Regions from separate parts of the Kitasatospora sp. NBC_01266 genome, predicted to be linked through region 4. Evidence: riboswitches for the same ligand, from Rfam matches in the RefSeq annotation. Region 4 holds a riboswitch; each other region holds the start of a gene.

Region 1 (3,200 bases), 5.8 Mb from region 4:
CGGTGGTGGGTGGCCAGGGTCAGTCCCAGCCGCCGGTGCAGGGAGGCCCCCCGCCCCGGTCGACGGTCGGCGGGGGAGGTCAACCCCGCCCCCGGCCGGGCGTCCGAGAACAGCCGCCCAGGTCGACCAGCTATCCCCCCGCTCCCACCCTCCCGCCGCTGGACCTCGGGCCGCCCTTCACCCACCAGGTCCTCCCGTACGACGACCTCGACGAGGACCCACCCCCGTCCCTCGCGGACTTCGTGGCGAGTCAGCTCAACCCGGGTCGCTGACCGGAGCGCCCGATCGGGCAGCGCGGTGGCCGGGTGGTCCGCAACGTCGGCAACCACCCGGCCACAGCACGCGAACCAGCTGTCTCAGCAGGTGGAGTCGATCAGGTAGAACGACTCGTAGTGGTCCGAGGTGTAGTAGTCCGACCCGTCCTCGCCGGTCACGATCCGGCGGGTGCTGCGGTTGGAGGCACCCGGGGTGTCGACCGTGTACTCCTGGTAGAAGCCGTACGGCTCGCTCGGCAGCACGCCCTCGCGGTTCTGGAAGGTCTCGCCGTCCTCGGAGTACGGGAACGGGCCACCCTGGGCGATCAGGTTGAGGGTGTCGTCGGCCTGGCTGGGCAGGGCGGTCTGGCAGATGTTGCCGCTGACGTCCGCGTGGGCGGCGGAGGCGAACACGGCGGTGGGGGCCAGGGTGAGCAGGCCGACGGTGACAACGGAAGCGGTACGCGTCTTCAACGCGCGTAGAAGAGTCTGCATGGACAGCAGTGTGAGGGGCCGTCAGGAAGCCTGGGAAGGAGCTGGGAGCAGACTGAGTGAGTCTTCATGTCCATGTAACTGGGGCGGCGGCCAGGCGACGGGAGTGCTTCGCTTTTGCGGCGGATGTGAAGCTGTGTGACTCGTGTGACATTGATGATGATCAGTTCATCTGCCTACTCTGCAGACGGCTCGCCACCCAGCGGCGGGCCCAGCCACGGGACGCCTAGTCCTGCCTGCCCGGGGTCGGAACCAGAGCACCGCACCAGGCAGGAGCGGGGGACCCAGGTAGTACTGCCGTGTCCCCGCCCGCCCGCGTATCGCCAGGGTGTGTGAGGGTGCGGCTCGGGGTGAGGCCGACCGGCAGTGCCGGCTCGGCCGGGCCATCTTGCGGTCCGAACCCGACAGCTCACCTCGCAGGCGTCGCAAGAGGAACTCCCGTGATCCCTACCGCCACCCCTGCCCGCCTCGGCGTCGTCGCCGCCGCGCTCGGCCTGGTCGCCGTCCCGATGGTCGGCCAGGCGAACGCCCTCACCCGGCACCCGGCGACCAGCGCCGCGCCCACCGTGACCCAGGACCGGCTGACCCCGACCACCGCCACCGCCGGCGCGGCGACCACTGCCGCCCTGACGCTGCACGCAAGCTCCTGCTTCACCGCGAAGACGGTGGGCGTGGGCGTGCGGGACGCCGCGGGGAACAACCTCGACTTCCCCGGGGACCTCAGCAACCAGCAGATCTGCCCGAGCGGCCTGTCGCTGACCACCGGCGCGCGGACCTTCGCGAGCGGGGCGTACACCGTCTTCGGCTTCTACCAGGACCAGGCCGGCGCCTGGCACAACCTGGCCTCGCAGACCCTGACCGTCTCGGCGGCCGGCAGTGCGGCCGGCAGCGGCACCAGCACCCCGACGCCCGCTCCGGCGCCCACCCCCACCCCGGCGCCCACCCCGGCGCCGGCTCCCGCGCCGACCCCCGCCCCCAGCGGCTCGCCCGTCCCCGGCAAGACGCTGACCTGGTCCGACGAGTTCAACGGCCCGCTCGACGCGACCAAGTGGAACGACAGCTCCACCACCTCGTACCAGTACGGCAACCACAACCCGAACGACAACAAGCTCGACTGGATCGACCCGTCCGACGTCTCGGTCGCGGGCGGCGTGGCCACCTTCACCGCCCAGCCCTCCAGCCACACCCTGGAGAACGGCAAGCAGGCCTGGACCACCGGCCTGCTCACCACCGAGGGCACCCAGCAGGGCTTCAAGGTCAAGACCGGTGACTACGCCGAGGCCCGGGTCCAGATGCCGTCCGCGCCCGGCGCCTGGCCTGCCCTGTGGACCTGGGCGAACGGTGGCAGCGAGATCGACTCCTTCGAGTACCACCCGGACAACCCGAACCTGCTGGAGCTGACCAACCACGTCAACTTCGCGCAGAAGTACTACACCGACGCGAACGCGGTGCAGCCGGGCCAGTGGGTGACCATCGGCACCTACTACGGCGCCAACTCGGTCGACTACTACGTCAACGGCGTCAAGGTCTTCTCCGACAACACCGGTGTCGGCGCCAACTGGTCGGCCTACCTGATCCTCAACCTGTCGATCAGCGCGGGCGAGTACCACCCGGCCCCGAGCGGCTCCGCGCCGATCAGCTTCGCGGCCGACTACGTGCGGGTCTACCGCTGACCCCCACCGGCCGACCCTGACGAGCACGACGGCTGTGGCCCGGATCCCCAAGGATCCGGGCCACAGCCGTCTCTGACGGAGTGTCAGGGTGCCAGCACGGCCCCCAGGCGCTGCGCGATCTGGCGCATCACCGGGACCAGGGCCGAGGCGCCGGTCTGCTCCTCCAGGGCGCGGATCCGCGCCTCCGGGCCCGACACCGAGAGCGCGGTCGGGGTCGGGGCGCCCGGCACCGCGACGGCGATGCAGCGCACGCCGATCTCCTGCTCCTGGTCGTCCACCACATAGCCGGCCTCCCGGGCGGTGGCCAGCTGGGCGAACAGGGCTTCGGGGTCGGTGACGGTGAACTCGGTGTGCGCGGGCAGGGCTTGGGTGCCGAGCACGGCGCGCGCCTCGTCCTCGGGGAGCTGGGCGAGCAGTGCCTTGCCGACGCCGGTGCAGTGCGGCTGCACCCGGCGGCCGACCTCGGTGAACATCCGCATCGAGCGGCGCGACTGCACCTGGCCGACGTAGACCACCTCGCCGCCCTCCAGGACGGCCAGGTTGGCGGTCTCGCCGGTGGCCTCCATCAGCTCGGCCAGGTAGGGGCGGGCCCAGCTGCCGAGCAGCCGGCCCGCGGTCTCGCCGAGCCGGATCAGCCGGGGGCCCAGGGTGTAGCGCCGCGCGGTGTCCTGGCGGACATATCCCTGCTGTGCGAGGGTACGAACCAGCCGGTGGATGGTCGGCATCGGGAGGCCCGAGGTGGTGGACAGCTCGCTGAGGGTCGCGACGCCACCCGAGTCGG
Region 2 (3,200 bases), 3.8 Mb from region 4:
GGGCCTTCCAGCCGTCCCAGTCCGACTCGTCCAGCGGGTCCTCGATGGAGACCAGCGGGTAGGCGTCGACCAGCTCGGCGTAGTACGCGCCCAGCTCGGCGGCGGTCAGCGCCTTGCCCTCGAACTGGTAGGCACCGTCCTTGTAGAACTCGGAGGAGGCCACGTCCAGGGCCAGCGCCACGTCCTTGCCGGGCACGTAGCCGGCCTTCTTGATCGCCTCGACGATCAGGTCCAGCGCCTCGCGGTTGGAGTCCAGGTTCGGCGCGAAGCCGCCCTCGTCGCCCAGGCCGGTGGACAGGCCGCGCTCCTTCAGCACGCCCTTGAGGGTGTGGTAGACCTCGACGCCCCAGCGCACGGCCTCGGAGAAGGACTCGGCGCCGATCGGCGCGATCATGAACTCCTGGATGTCGACGTTGGAGTCCGCGTGCGAGCCGCCGTTGAGGATGTTCATCATCGGGACCGGCAGCACGTGCGCGTTCGGGCCGCCCAGGTAGCGGAACAGCGGCAGGTCGCTGGCCTCGGAGGCGGCGTGCGCGACGGCCAGCGAGACGCCGAGGATCGCGTTGGCGCCCAGCGAGGACTTGTCCGGGGTGGCGTCCAGGTCCAGCATCGCCTGGTCGATCAGCCGCTGCTCGGTGGCGTCGTAGCCGACCAGCTCCGGGCCGATCTGCTCGATCACGGCGAGGACGGCCTTCTCGACGCCCTTGCCGAAGTAGCGGTTCTTGTCACCGTCACGCAGCTCCAGCGCCTCGAAGGCACCGGTCGAAGCGCCGGACGGGACAGCGGCACGGCCGGTGCTGCCGTCGTCGAGACCGACCTCGACCTCGACCGTGGGGTTGCCGCGCGAGTCGAGAATCTCACGGGCTACGACGACATCAATGGACGGCACGAGGCATCTCCTAGGCGGAAGCGGTCCTGCGGACGTGGGTACGGAGTCGTTACGACCAGAGCCTAACCGCACCGGCCGCGACGACGACCCGGACCTGGGTTCCGTCTCACGGTGTGGCTCGGCTACCTGTCGGTAGTTCACCTGAATGCCGGTGCGGGGCCACCTCGGCCCGGACCCGCACCGGCTGTCGGCCGGTCAGCCGAAGTGCAGCACCTGACCGGGCATGATCAGGTCCGGATTCCCGCCCACGGTCTGCTGGTTGTCCTGGTAGAGCTGGTGCCAGCCGCCGCCCAGGTGCTGGGCCTGGGCGATGGTCGAGAGGGTGTCGCCGGCCCGCACGGTGTAGTCGTGACCGGAGCCGCCCGCGTTGCCGACGGCGGCGGCCGGCGTCTGGACCGGCACCTGGACCGGAGCCTGGACTGGCGCCTGGACTGGCGCCTGCACCGGTGCCTGGGGAGCGGCGTACCGGTTGTACACGCCCTGGTGGCTGGTCCAGAACCAGCCGCCGTCGCTCTGGTACCAGTACACCTGGCTCTTCGCGTCCCAGCCGGCCTGGCCGGGGAAGGCCGGGGCGGCGGACTGCGGCGCCTGGGGCTTGGCCTGCGGGGCCTGGGGAGCCAGCGCCTGAGGCCGCGTCTGCTGCTGGCTCTGCGCGGCCGGCGCGGTGGTGTCCACCGTCGCGGCGGCGCCGCCCTGGGACAGGCCGGCCTTGACCGAGCAGACCGGCCAGGCGCCGGGCCCCTGGGAGGCCAGCACCTTCTCGGCGACCGAGATCTGCTGCGCCTTGGTGGCCTGATTGGCCTGCGGCGCGTACTGGGTGCCGCCGTACGCGGCCCAGGTGGAGGAGGTGAACTGCAGGCCGCCGTAGAAGCCGTTGCCCGAGTTGATGCTCCAGTTGTTGGTGCTCTCGCAGTTGGCGACCTTGTCCCAGGCCGACACCGGAGCGGCGTGCGCGGCGGTCGCGGTGAGCAGCGGCACCGCCAGGCCCGCGCCGGCGACGCCGGCCACGGCGATCGCCTTCTCGGTCTGGGTACGACGACGATGACGGCCATTGCCCATGAGCAGCATGAACTGTCCCTCTCCGCACGCCTGCGAGGTGAGCTGTCGGGTTCGGGCCCGTGAGGTCGGCCCGGCCGCTGACGCGGCTTCACCCCTAGCCGTGGGAGACGGCAGAAAATCCTGGGTCCCCCGCCCCTGCCCCGAGTAGGTCGGGTGTCCCGGCAGCGCGGTGGGCAGGATTCGGCGTACCGCACGCGGGGTTCGCAGCTGCGAACTCCTGGGAGGGTAGGCAGATTGACGGACCAATCACAAGCTCATATCGCGTACATCACACGAGAATTACGACAAGTGGCAGATCGCCTACTAACCGATCAGGTTTGTCCGCATTGATGCCTGTTCAGATCAGGCGTGTCGGAACACTTCCGACACGCCGTCAGCCGGTCGCGGCAAGCTGAGATATCAACAGATCAGCAGATCAACGCACCGTCAGGACGTGCCGGCCGAGGACTCCGGCGTGAACGAGACCGGCAGTTCACGCAGCCCACGCATGATCAGGCCGCCCCGCCAGCGCAGTTCCGCCGGCTCGGTGGCGAAGTCGAGGTCGGGCAGCCTGGTCAGCAGGGTGGCCAGTGCCGCCTGCCCCTCCAACCGGGCCAGCGGGGCGCCGATGCAGTAGTGGATGCCGTGCCCGAAGCCGAGGTGCGGATTGTCCCTGCGGGCCAGGTCCAGGGTGTCCGGTTGGCCGAACCTGGCCGGGTCGCGATCGGCCGCGGCGAGCACCACCAGCACCGGATCGCCGACCGGGATGTGCACCCCGCCGATGGTCAGCGGCGCGGTCGCGAACCGCCAGGTGGCCAGCTCCACCGGGCCGTCGTAGCGCAGAAGTTCCTCGACGGCGGTGGTCAGCAGCTCCCGCTCGCCGCGGCGCAGCGACTCCTGCAGCCGGGCGCGCTGCTCCGGGTGGTTCATCAGCGTGTACATGCCATTGCCGATGAGGTTGACAGTCGTCTCAAAACTCGCGGCGAGCACAGCATGCGGGCCATCCTTCGGCCCTACACTCGCGGGCGCCTCCGGGGCCTCCACCGGCCCCTCTTCACCGACCACCACCCACAGGGACCGCGCCACGCGCCCCGTGATCTTCAGCGGAGGAATCGTCGGAGCCACGTACACCGGCGTCCCACCACCGCGCTGGTTCAGCATCTCCACGATCGCCTTCCACGCGCCACGCTGGAAGAAGGTCAGCTGCCGCTCACGGATCCGCTGTGGGTTGCCGAACGCATCCGTCATCTCGTTCCACGGCGTCCCGGTGCGC
Region 3 (3,200 bases), 6.8 Mb from region 4:
AGATCAGATGACCCACCCGGCTGCCGATCCGCCGTACAACGAGCAGCGAGCCGACGAACTGTCACCTCCCGCCCTACCGGTGGCCGATCTGCTGCCGGAGACCTCGCGGGCCCTGCTGCACCGCCTCGCCGTCGGGCAGGCCGAGGGGCGAACCCCCTCGCTGGTCGGCGCGGTGGTCCGCAGCGGGAGACTGGTGTGGACCGGCGCCCGCAGCATGACCGAAGGTCACGCGCCGGACGAGGACGTCCAGTACCGGATCGGCTCGATCTCCAAGACCTTCGTGGCCGTCCTGGTCATGCGGCTGCGGGACGAGGGCCTGATCGACCTGGCCGACCCGCTGGAGCAGCACCTGCCCGACACCGCCGCCGGCGGCGCCACCATCCGCCAACTGCTCAGCCACACGGCCGGGCTGGCCGCCGAGACGCCGAGCCCCTGGTGGGAACGGACCTCCGGCGAGCTGCGCCCCGAGCTGGGCCACCTGCTGGAGGACCAGCCGTTCCGGCACGCCGCCGGGGAACGCTTCCACTACTCCAACCCCGGCTTCGCGCTGCTCGGCGCGCTGGTGGCGAAGATCCGCCGGATGTCCTGGTTCGACGCGCTGCGCCAGGAGGTGCTGGAGCCGCTCGGCATGACCCGCACCACCCTGCTGCCACAGGCCCCGCACGCGGGCGGGTTCGCGGTGCACCCGTGGGCGGACGTGATGATCCCCGAGCCGCTCACCGACACCGGCCTGATGGCACCGGCCGGCCAGCTCTGGTCCACCGCCGCCGACCTCGCCCGCTGGGCCGCCTTCCTGACCGGCCCCACGGCGGGCGGCACCGAGAAGGTGCTCCGCGCCGACACCCTCGCCGAGATGCGCCGGCCCGCCGCCGCGCCGGAGGGCGACTGGACCGCCTGCCAGGGGCTCGGCCTGCAACTGCTGCGCCAGGACGGCCGACTGCTGATCGGCCACGGCGGCTCGATGCCGGGCTTCCTGGCCGGCCTCTGGGTGAGCCTGGAGGACGACGTGGCCGTCATCACGCTGGCCAATGTGACGTCGAGTCCGGCGCTCTGGGGGGTGGCCGGCGACCTGCTCAGGATCGTGGCCGAGCGCGAGCCGCGGATCCCCGCGCCCTGGCGCCCGTTCACCGACGCCGATCCCGAACTGCTGGCGCTGACCGGCCCCTGGTACTGGGGAACCACCGCGTTGGCCCTGCACCTGCGGGCCGACCGCGCCCTCGAGCTCACCCTGCTCGGCGACCGGGCCCGCGCCTCGCGCTTCCAGCCCGAGTCCGACGGCAGTTGGACCGGCCTGGACGGCTACTACGCGGGCGAGCCGCTGCGCGTGGTGTTCGCCGACGACGGCTCGGCGAGCCACCTCGACCTGGGCAGCTTCGTGCTGACCCGCACGCCCTACGACCCGGCCGCACCCGTGCCGGGCGGTGTCGACCCGCAGGGCTGGCACGCCGGCTGACGGAATTTCAAATCACGGGGAGATAACAACAGCCTTTGTGAGGGGAATCACGCGAAAAGGGATCAGGGGTGGAGTTAATCCACTCCTGATCCACTTCTGATCCAATCCTGTGCCACCCCTGACCCTCTCCCAGCTCGAACATGAGACAGCTCACATGGGCTTGTGGTAGGACCTTCGACCCGTTTACGGTGCATCTCGTTCGTCTTCACACGAACCCCGCTCCCCGGAACGCCGAATCCTGCCGCCGGACGGAGTGGGCACGTGCATCCACAGCACCACGGCAGGGGCGGGGGACCCAAAGGTAAGTCGCCTCACCCGGATATCTCCGGGCGGGGCTTGGGGTGAAGCCGCGCTTATGCGCGGCCGGGCAACTCCAGCCCGAATCCGACAGCTCACCTCGCAGGCGTGGGAGAGGAAACGTTTTTCATGCTGTCCGTCAACAGTCGCCCCAGCCTGCCCAACCGCGCCGCCCTCAAGCGCGCCGTCGCCGTCACCGTCCTCGCGGGTGTCGGTGCCGGTCTGCCGCTGATCGCCGCCACCGGTGCCAGCGCGGCGCCGCTGCACCCGGCCGGCCACGGCCACCACCACCACGCCGCCGGCCAGGGCTACACCGGCCACTGGGCCGCGACGCAGCAGGCCCCGGCGCAGCAGGCCCCGGTCCAGCAGGCTCCGGCCGCGCCGGCCGCCGCTCCCGCCGCCGCGCAGACCGCCGCCCCGGCCCCCGCCGCCGCGCCCGCCTCCTACACCGTGCAGAGTGGCGACTGGCTGTCCAAGATCGCCACCAGCCACAACGTGCAGGGCGGCTGGCAGAAGCTGTACGACCTGAACAAGGGCACCCTCAACCAGGGCCCGAACGTGCTCTTCCCCGGCCAGCACCTGGTGCTGGGCGACGCCCAGGCCGCCCCGGCCCAGGCCCCGGCCGCCACCCAGGCGCCGGCTCCGGCCGCGCCGGCCGCCGCTCCGGTCGCCGCTGCCCCGGTCGCCGCCGCGCCGGTTGCCGCGCCCGTCGCCACCGTGGACGTCAACAGCCCCAGCTCGCTGCAGGCGCTGGCCGCCTCCATCGTTCCGGCTGACCAGCTGGCCTCGTTCGACCAGATCATCACCCACGAGAGCGGCTGGGACGTCACCGCCACCAACCCCAGCTCCGGTGCCTACGGCCTGCCGCAGGCGCTGCCCGGCAACAAGATGGCCTCCGCCGGTTCCGACTGGGCGACCAACCCGGCCACCCAGATCAAGTGGGCGCTGCAGTACATGAACACCACCTACGGCAGCCCGAACCAGGCCTGGGCCTTCTGGCAGGTCCACCAGGCGTACTGATCACCCTGGTGATCAGTAGCAGCCGTAGCTGAGCCGCCCGGCCGGTCGACAGGTCCTCGCACCTGGCGACCGGCCGGCGGCTTTTCGCGTGCGGCCGCCCCGGGGAGGACCCGCCCCCGTGACCCGCCCCGGGACAGCCCGGGACGGCCCGGGACGGCCCGGGATGGCCCGGGCCAGGTCACGGGGTCGTGACTGGCGTCACCGGCCCCCGGTTCAGTCGGCGGCGCCGTACCGGACCAGGTAACCCGCCAACCGCGCGACGTCGTCGTCCGCCCAGTCGGTGAACCGCTCGGTGAACGACTCCCGCCGCATCTCGTACGCCTCCCGCAGCAGCGCCAGGCCCTGCTCGCTCGGGCGCAGGATCTGACCGCGGTGATCCTCCGGGTCCACCTCCCGACTCAGCAGGCCCAGCTTCTCCAGCGCGCCCACC
Region 4 (3,200 bases):
TGCCCGGCGACGCCGTCCACGGCTGATCAGCGCGACCGCGTCCCGGCCCGCCCGAGCAGCACGGCCGAAGGCCGCCTCCCCGAGGGGAGGCGGCCTTCAGGCTGCCCTGCGGTTGCGATCGGCGAGGCCGATCAGCACGTGTCCACATATGTCGGCACATGTTCACGCGTGTCATCGGGACGCGTTCTTCACCACGCGTCCGTCAGCTGGTTCAGACCCGGCCGGCGAAGTCCGGGGTGTAGTTGGCGATGGTCTCGTACTTCACGCCGGCGCTCGGGTTGGCGGCCTCGACGAACTGGCCGTTGCCCACGTAGATGGCGACGTGGTAGACGCCCGAGTCCTGGCCGTTGTTCGACCAGAACAGCAGGTCGCCCGGCTGCAGGCTGTTCATCGACACCGGGGTGCTGGCGGCGGCCTGGTCGGCGGCCACCCGCGGGATGGAGATGCCGGCGTGCGCCATGGCGGCCTGGGTCAGGCCGGAGCAGTCCCAACCGCCGTTGCCGGTGCCGCCGTAGATGTAGGCCTGGCCGACCTGGGACTCGGCGAAGCTGACCGCGGCGGCCATCGAGCCGGTCGCGGCCGGCGCGCTGGTGGCGGCGGTGGTCTGGGCGGGGGTGCTCGGGGCCGGGGCTGCCGGCGCCGGGGTGCTGGTGCTCGGGGCGGCCGCGGCGGTCGAGCCGCCCAGCGACAGCTGCTCGCCCGGGTAGAGGACGTCCGGACCGTGGGTCAGGACCGACTTGTTGAGGTCGTAGAGCTTCTGCCAGCCGCCGTCCACGTGGTGGGTGTTGGCGATGGTGGAGAGCCAGTCACCGGTCTGCACGGTGTAGCTCTGGCCGCCCTGGGAGTGGTTCCAGTGACCCCAGTTGCCGTGGCTCCAGCCGCCCTGCTGCGAGCCGCTCTGCGCTGCGGTGCTCTGCGCCGGGGCGCTGGTGGCGGAGGTGCTGGTGGCGGAGGTGCTCGGGGCCGGGGTGCTGGTGGCCGTCGAGGAGGAGCTGGTCGAGCCACCGGGGTTGATGGCCGGGGCGGGGCCGCCCTGGGTCAGGCCGGCCTGGACCGAGCAGACGGGCCAGGCGCCGGGGCCCTGGTCGGCCAGCACCTTCTCGGCGATGGCGATCTGCTGGTCCTCGGTGGCCTGGTTGGCCTGGGGGGCGTACTGGGTGCCGCCGTAGGCGGCCCAGGTCGAGGCGCTGAACTGGAGGCCGCCGTAGTAGCCGTTGCCGGTGTTGATGCTCCAGTCGCCGGAGCTCTCGCACTGGGCGACCTTGTCCCAGGTGGAGACCGACGCGGCGGAGGCGGTGGTGGCGGTGATGCACGGCAGGGCCAGGCCGAGGCCGAGCAGACCGGTGGCGGCGATCGCCCGACGGGCGTTGCGGGACGGACGGGTCGTGCCAGTGGTGGGCAGCATGAAGACGCGATCCTCTCCTACGCCTGCGAGGTGAGCTGTCGGATTCGGGCTGGAGTTGCCCGGCCGCGCACTGCGCGGCTTCACCCCTAGCTCCGAGCACCTGGTCCGAAGACCGGCGCCGGAGCGGCTTACCTGGTTCCCCCGCTCCTGCCGTGGTTGCGTTTTCGCGCTGCCAGCGCGCCCGTGGCAGGACTAGGCGTTCGGTTGCGCTGGGTCCGTGTGACCACGAACGGGGAGCACGTTAGACAGAGATAAGTTGAAACCGCAAACAGCTGTGATGGCGGTCACACGGGCTCCACGAGAGCTTCAAGATCGCCCCGGCGGCGCAGCTGAGGGAGCGTCGGGGGAGTGCGGCGGACGAGGTGGGCAACTGGCCCCGCGGCTGCGGAAAGTGCTGGTCCTTCAGGGCCGCGGGTGCTGATGGCCCGTCCGGTCGAGGGCGGATCACCTCTTGATGATCATGGAGATCCGCGGTCGAAATTCGTCCCGCCGGGCTGGGTCGAAGTCTCGCGGAGCGAGATGCGCCGTGACTGGCCGACATCAACCCAATGTCCGTTTTGCACCTTCTGTTATGGCGTCAGGTCGCCATCGCGAGCCGTTCGCTGCCGCCCCTTCGGCTACCGCCTTCGCCGGCCCGCTCCGCCACCGGGCCGTCACCTGCGCGCCACCTTGCCGTCGCCGGGGCGAGGCGTCGGCTTCTCGACGCCACCGGCCGGACGCCGGACGCCGGACGCCGGACGCCGGGCGCCGGACGCCGCCCGCTGGACGCTGGACGCTGGATGTTCGAGTGCCGGATGTTCGAGTGCGGACCACGGGCCCGCCGGCCCGTGCCGGCGCTCCAGCGGCCTCTGAGGCCCCGCCTGGCGGCCGGGTGACCGCCCGTGGGGTCCGGTGTCCGCCGGTGGGGCCTGTGGGCATGCCACTGGCCCTGCCCCCCGGCGCTGGTGCCAGGGGACAGGGCCAGTGCCTTGTCCGATATGTCGTGCTGACTACCGCGTCACTCGCCGGCGACGGTCTCCTCGAGGGGAGCTTCCTCGAGGGCCGGGGCCGGCAGCACGGCCAGGTACGCCGAGGCGACCAGCTGACCGATCGTCGGGTAGGCGCCCAGTCCGGCCGCGCTCTCGCAGCCGGTCTCCGCGGCGGCGGTGCGCAGCAGTTCTTCGTCGACCTCGGGGCCGATCACCAGCGGCGCCAGGGCCGGGCGCTGCGAGCCGGTGGCCCGCAGGTGCTCGACGGCGGCGGCCACCGCGCCCGGCAGGTCCAGCGCGGCGGCGACCACCGGCACCGCCAGGCGGGCCGCGAGCAGCACGCCGGTGATCCCGGCGGCGTCCGCGGCGGCCTGACCGCCGACGGTGGTCAGCACCACGCCGTCGGCGGCGGTGGTGATGGCGAAGAGCCGGGCGCGGTCGGCGCGGGCCAGGCCGGCCTCGGAGAGGCGCACGTGCACCGCCTCCGCCAGCAGCGGGTGCGGGCCGAGCACGTCGGTCAGCAGGGCGCCGGTCTCGGCGGCCAGGGCCTGCAGCTCCGTCAGGTAGTCGTGCGGGCCGGGCAGCAGTGGCACCAGGACCGGCGCGGGGCGTCCGGCCTCCAGTGCGGAGGTGATCAGGTCCTCGATCGTCGCGGTCGGCCGGGCGGTCGCCGCCTCGTGCGCACTCTCGCGCGGCTCGCTCTCGTCACCCTCGCCGGGCGCGTCCTCGGCCGCGACCCGCTCCGCCGCCGGGGCGGTGCGCAGCCAGCCGGCCGCCACCTCGATGCCGGGCTGCTCGAAGCGGATCACCGAGACCAGTTCGTCCAC

The links. A riboswitch is a leader RNA that binds a small molecule or an ion and turns the genes downstream of it on or off. The one in region 4 is predicted to bind cyclic di-AMP.
Region 1: linked by a shared signal. The riboswitch ahead of OG403_RS30525 (glycoside hydrolase family 16 protein) and the one ahead of OG403_RS05595 (transglycosylase family protein) in region 4 are both predicted to bind cyclic di-AMP.
Region 2: linked by a shared signal. The riboswitch ahead of OG403_RS22115 (transglycosylase family protein) and the one ahead of OG403_RS05595 (transglycosylase family protein) in region 4 are both predicted to bind cyclic di-AMP.
Region 3: linked by a shared signal. The riboswitch ahead of OG403_RS34380 (LysM peptidoglycan-binding domain-containing protein) and the one ahead of OG403_RS05595 (transglycosylase family protein) in region 4 are both predicted to bind cyclic di-AMP.

What each region holds. Positions count from the first base shown of each region.
Region 1 covers NZ_CP108458.1:7,087,003-7,090,202, forward strand. Annotated here, with positions in the region: gene OG403_RS30515 (WXG100-like domain-containing protein) at 1-272, shown strand, start outside; gene OG403_RS30520 (ribonuclease domain-containing protein) at 357-749, opposite strand; cyclic di-AMP (ydaO/yuaA leader) riboswitch at 995-1,183, shown strand; gene OG403_RS30525 (glycoside hydrolase family 16 protein) at 1,187-2,419, shown strand; gene OG403_RS30530 (IclR family transcriptional regulator) at 2,503-3,200, opposite strand, start outside.
Region 2 covers NZ_CP108458.1:5,039,033-5,042,232, reverse strand. Annotated here, with positions in the region: gene eno (phosphopyruvate hydratase) at 1-889, opposite strand, end outside; gene OG403_RS22115 (transglycosylase family protein) at 1,085-1,957, opposite strand; cyclic di-AMP (ydaO/yuaA leader) riboswitch at 1,960-2,114, opposite strand; partial or broken gene OG403_RS22110 (cytochrome P450) at 2,375-2,917, opposite strand.
Region 3 covers NZ_CP108458.1:8,032,061-8,035,260, reverse strand. Annotated here, with positions in the region: gene OG403_RS34385 (serine hydrolase domain-containing protein) at 8-1,453, shown strand; cyclic di-AMP (ydaO/yuaA leader) riboswitch at 1,751-1,874, shown strand; gene OG403_RS34380 (LysM peptidoglycan-binding domain-containing protein) at 1,880-2,770, shown strand; gene OG403_RS34375 (MarR family winged helix-turn-helix transcriptional regulator) at 2,984-3,200, opposite strand, start outside.
Region 4 covers NZ_CP108458.1:1,240,920-1,244,119, reverse strand. Annotated here, with positions in the region: gene OG403_RS05595 (transglycosylase family protein) at 212-1,405, opposite strand; cyclic di-AMP (ydaO/yuaA leader) riboswitch at 1,413-1,576, opposite strand; gene OG403_RS05590 (hypothetical protein) at 2,403-3,200, opposite strand, start outside.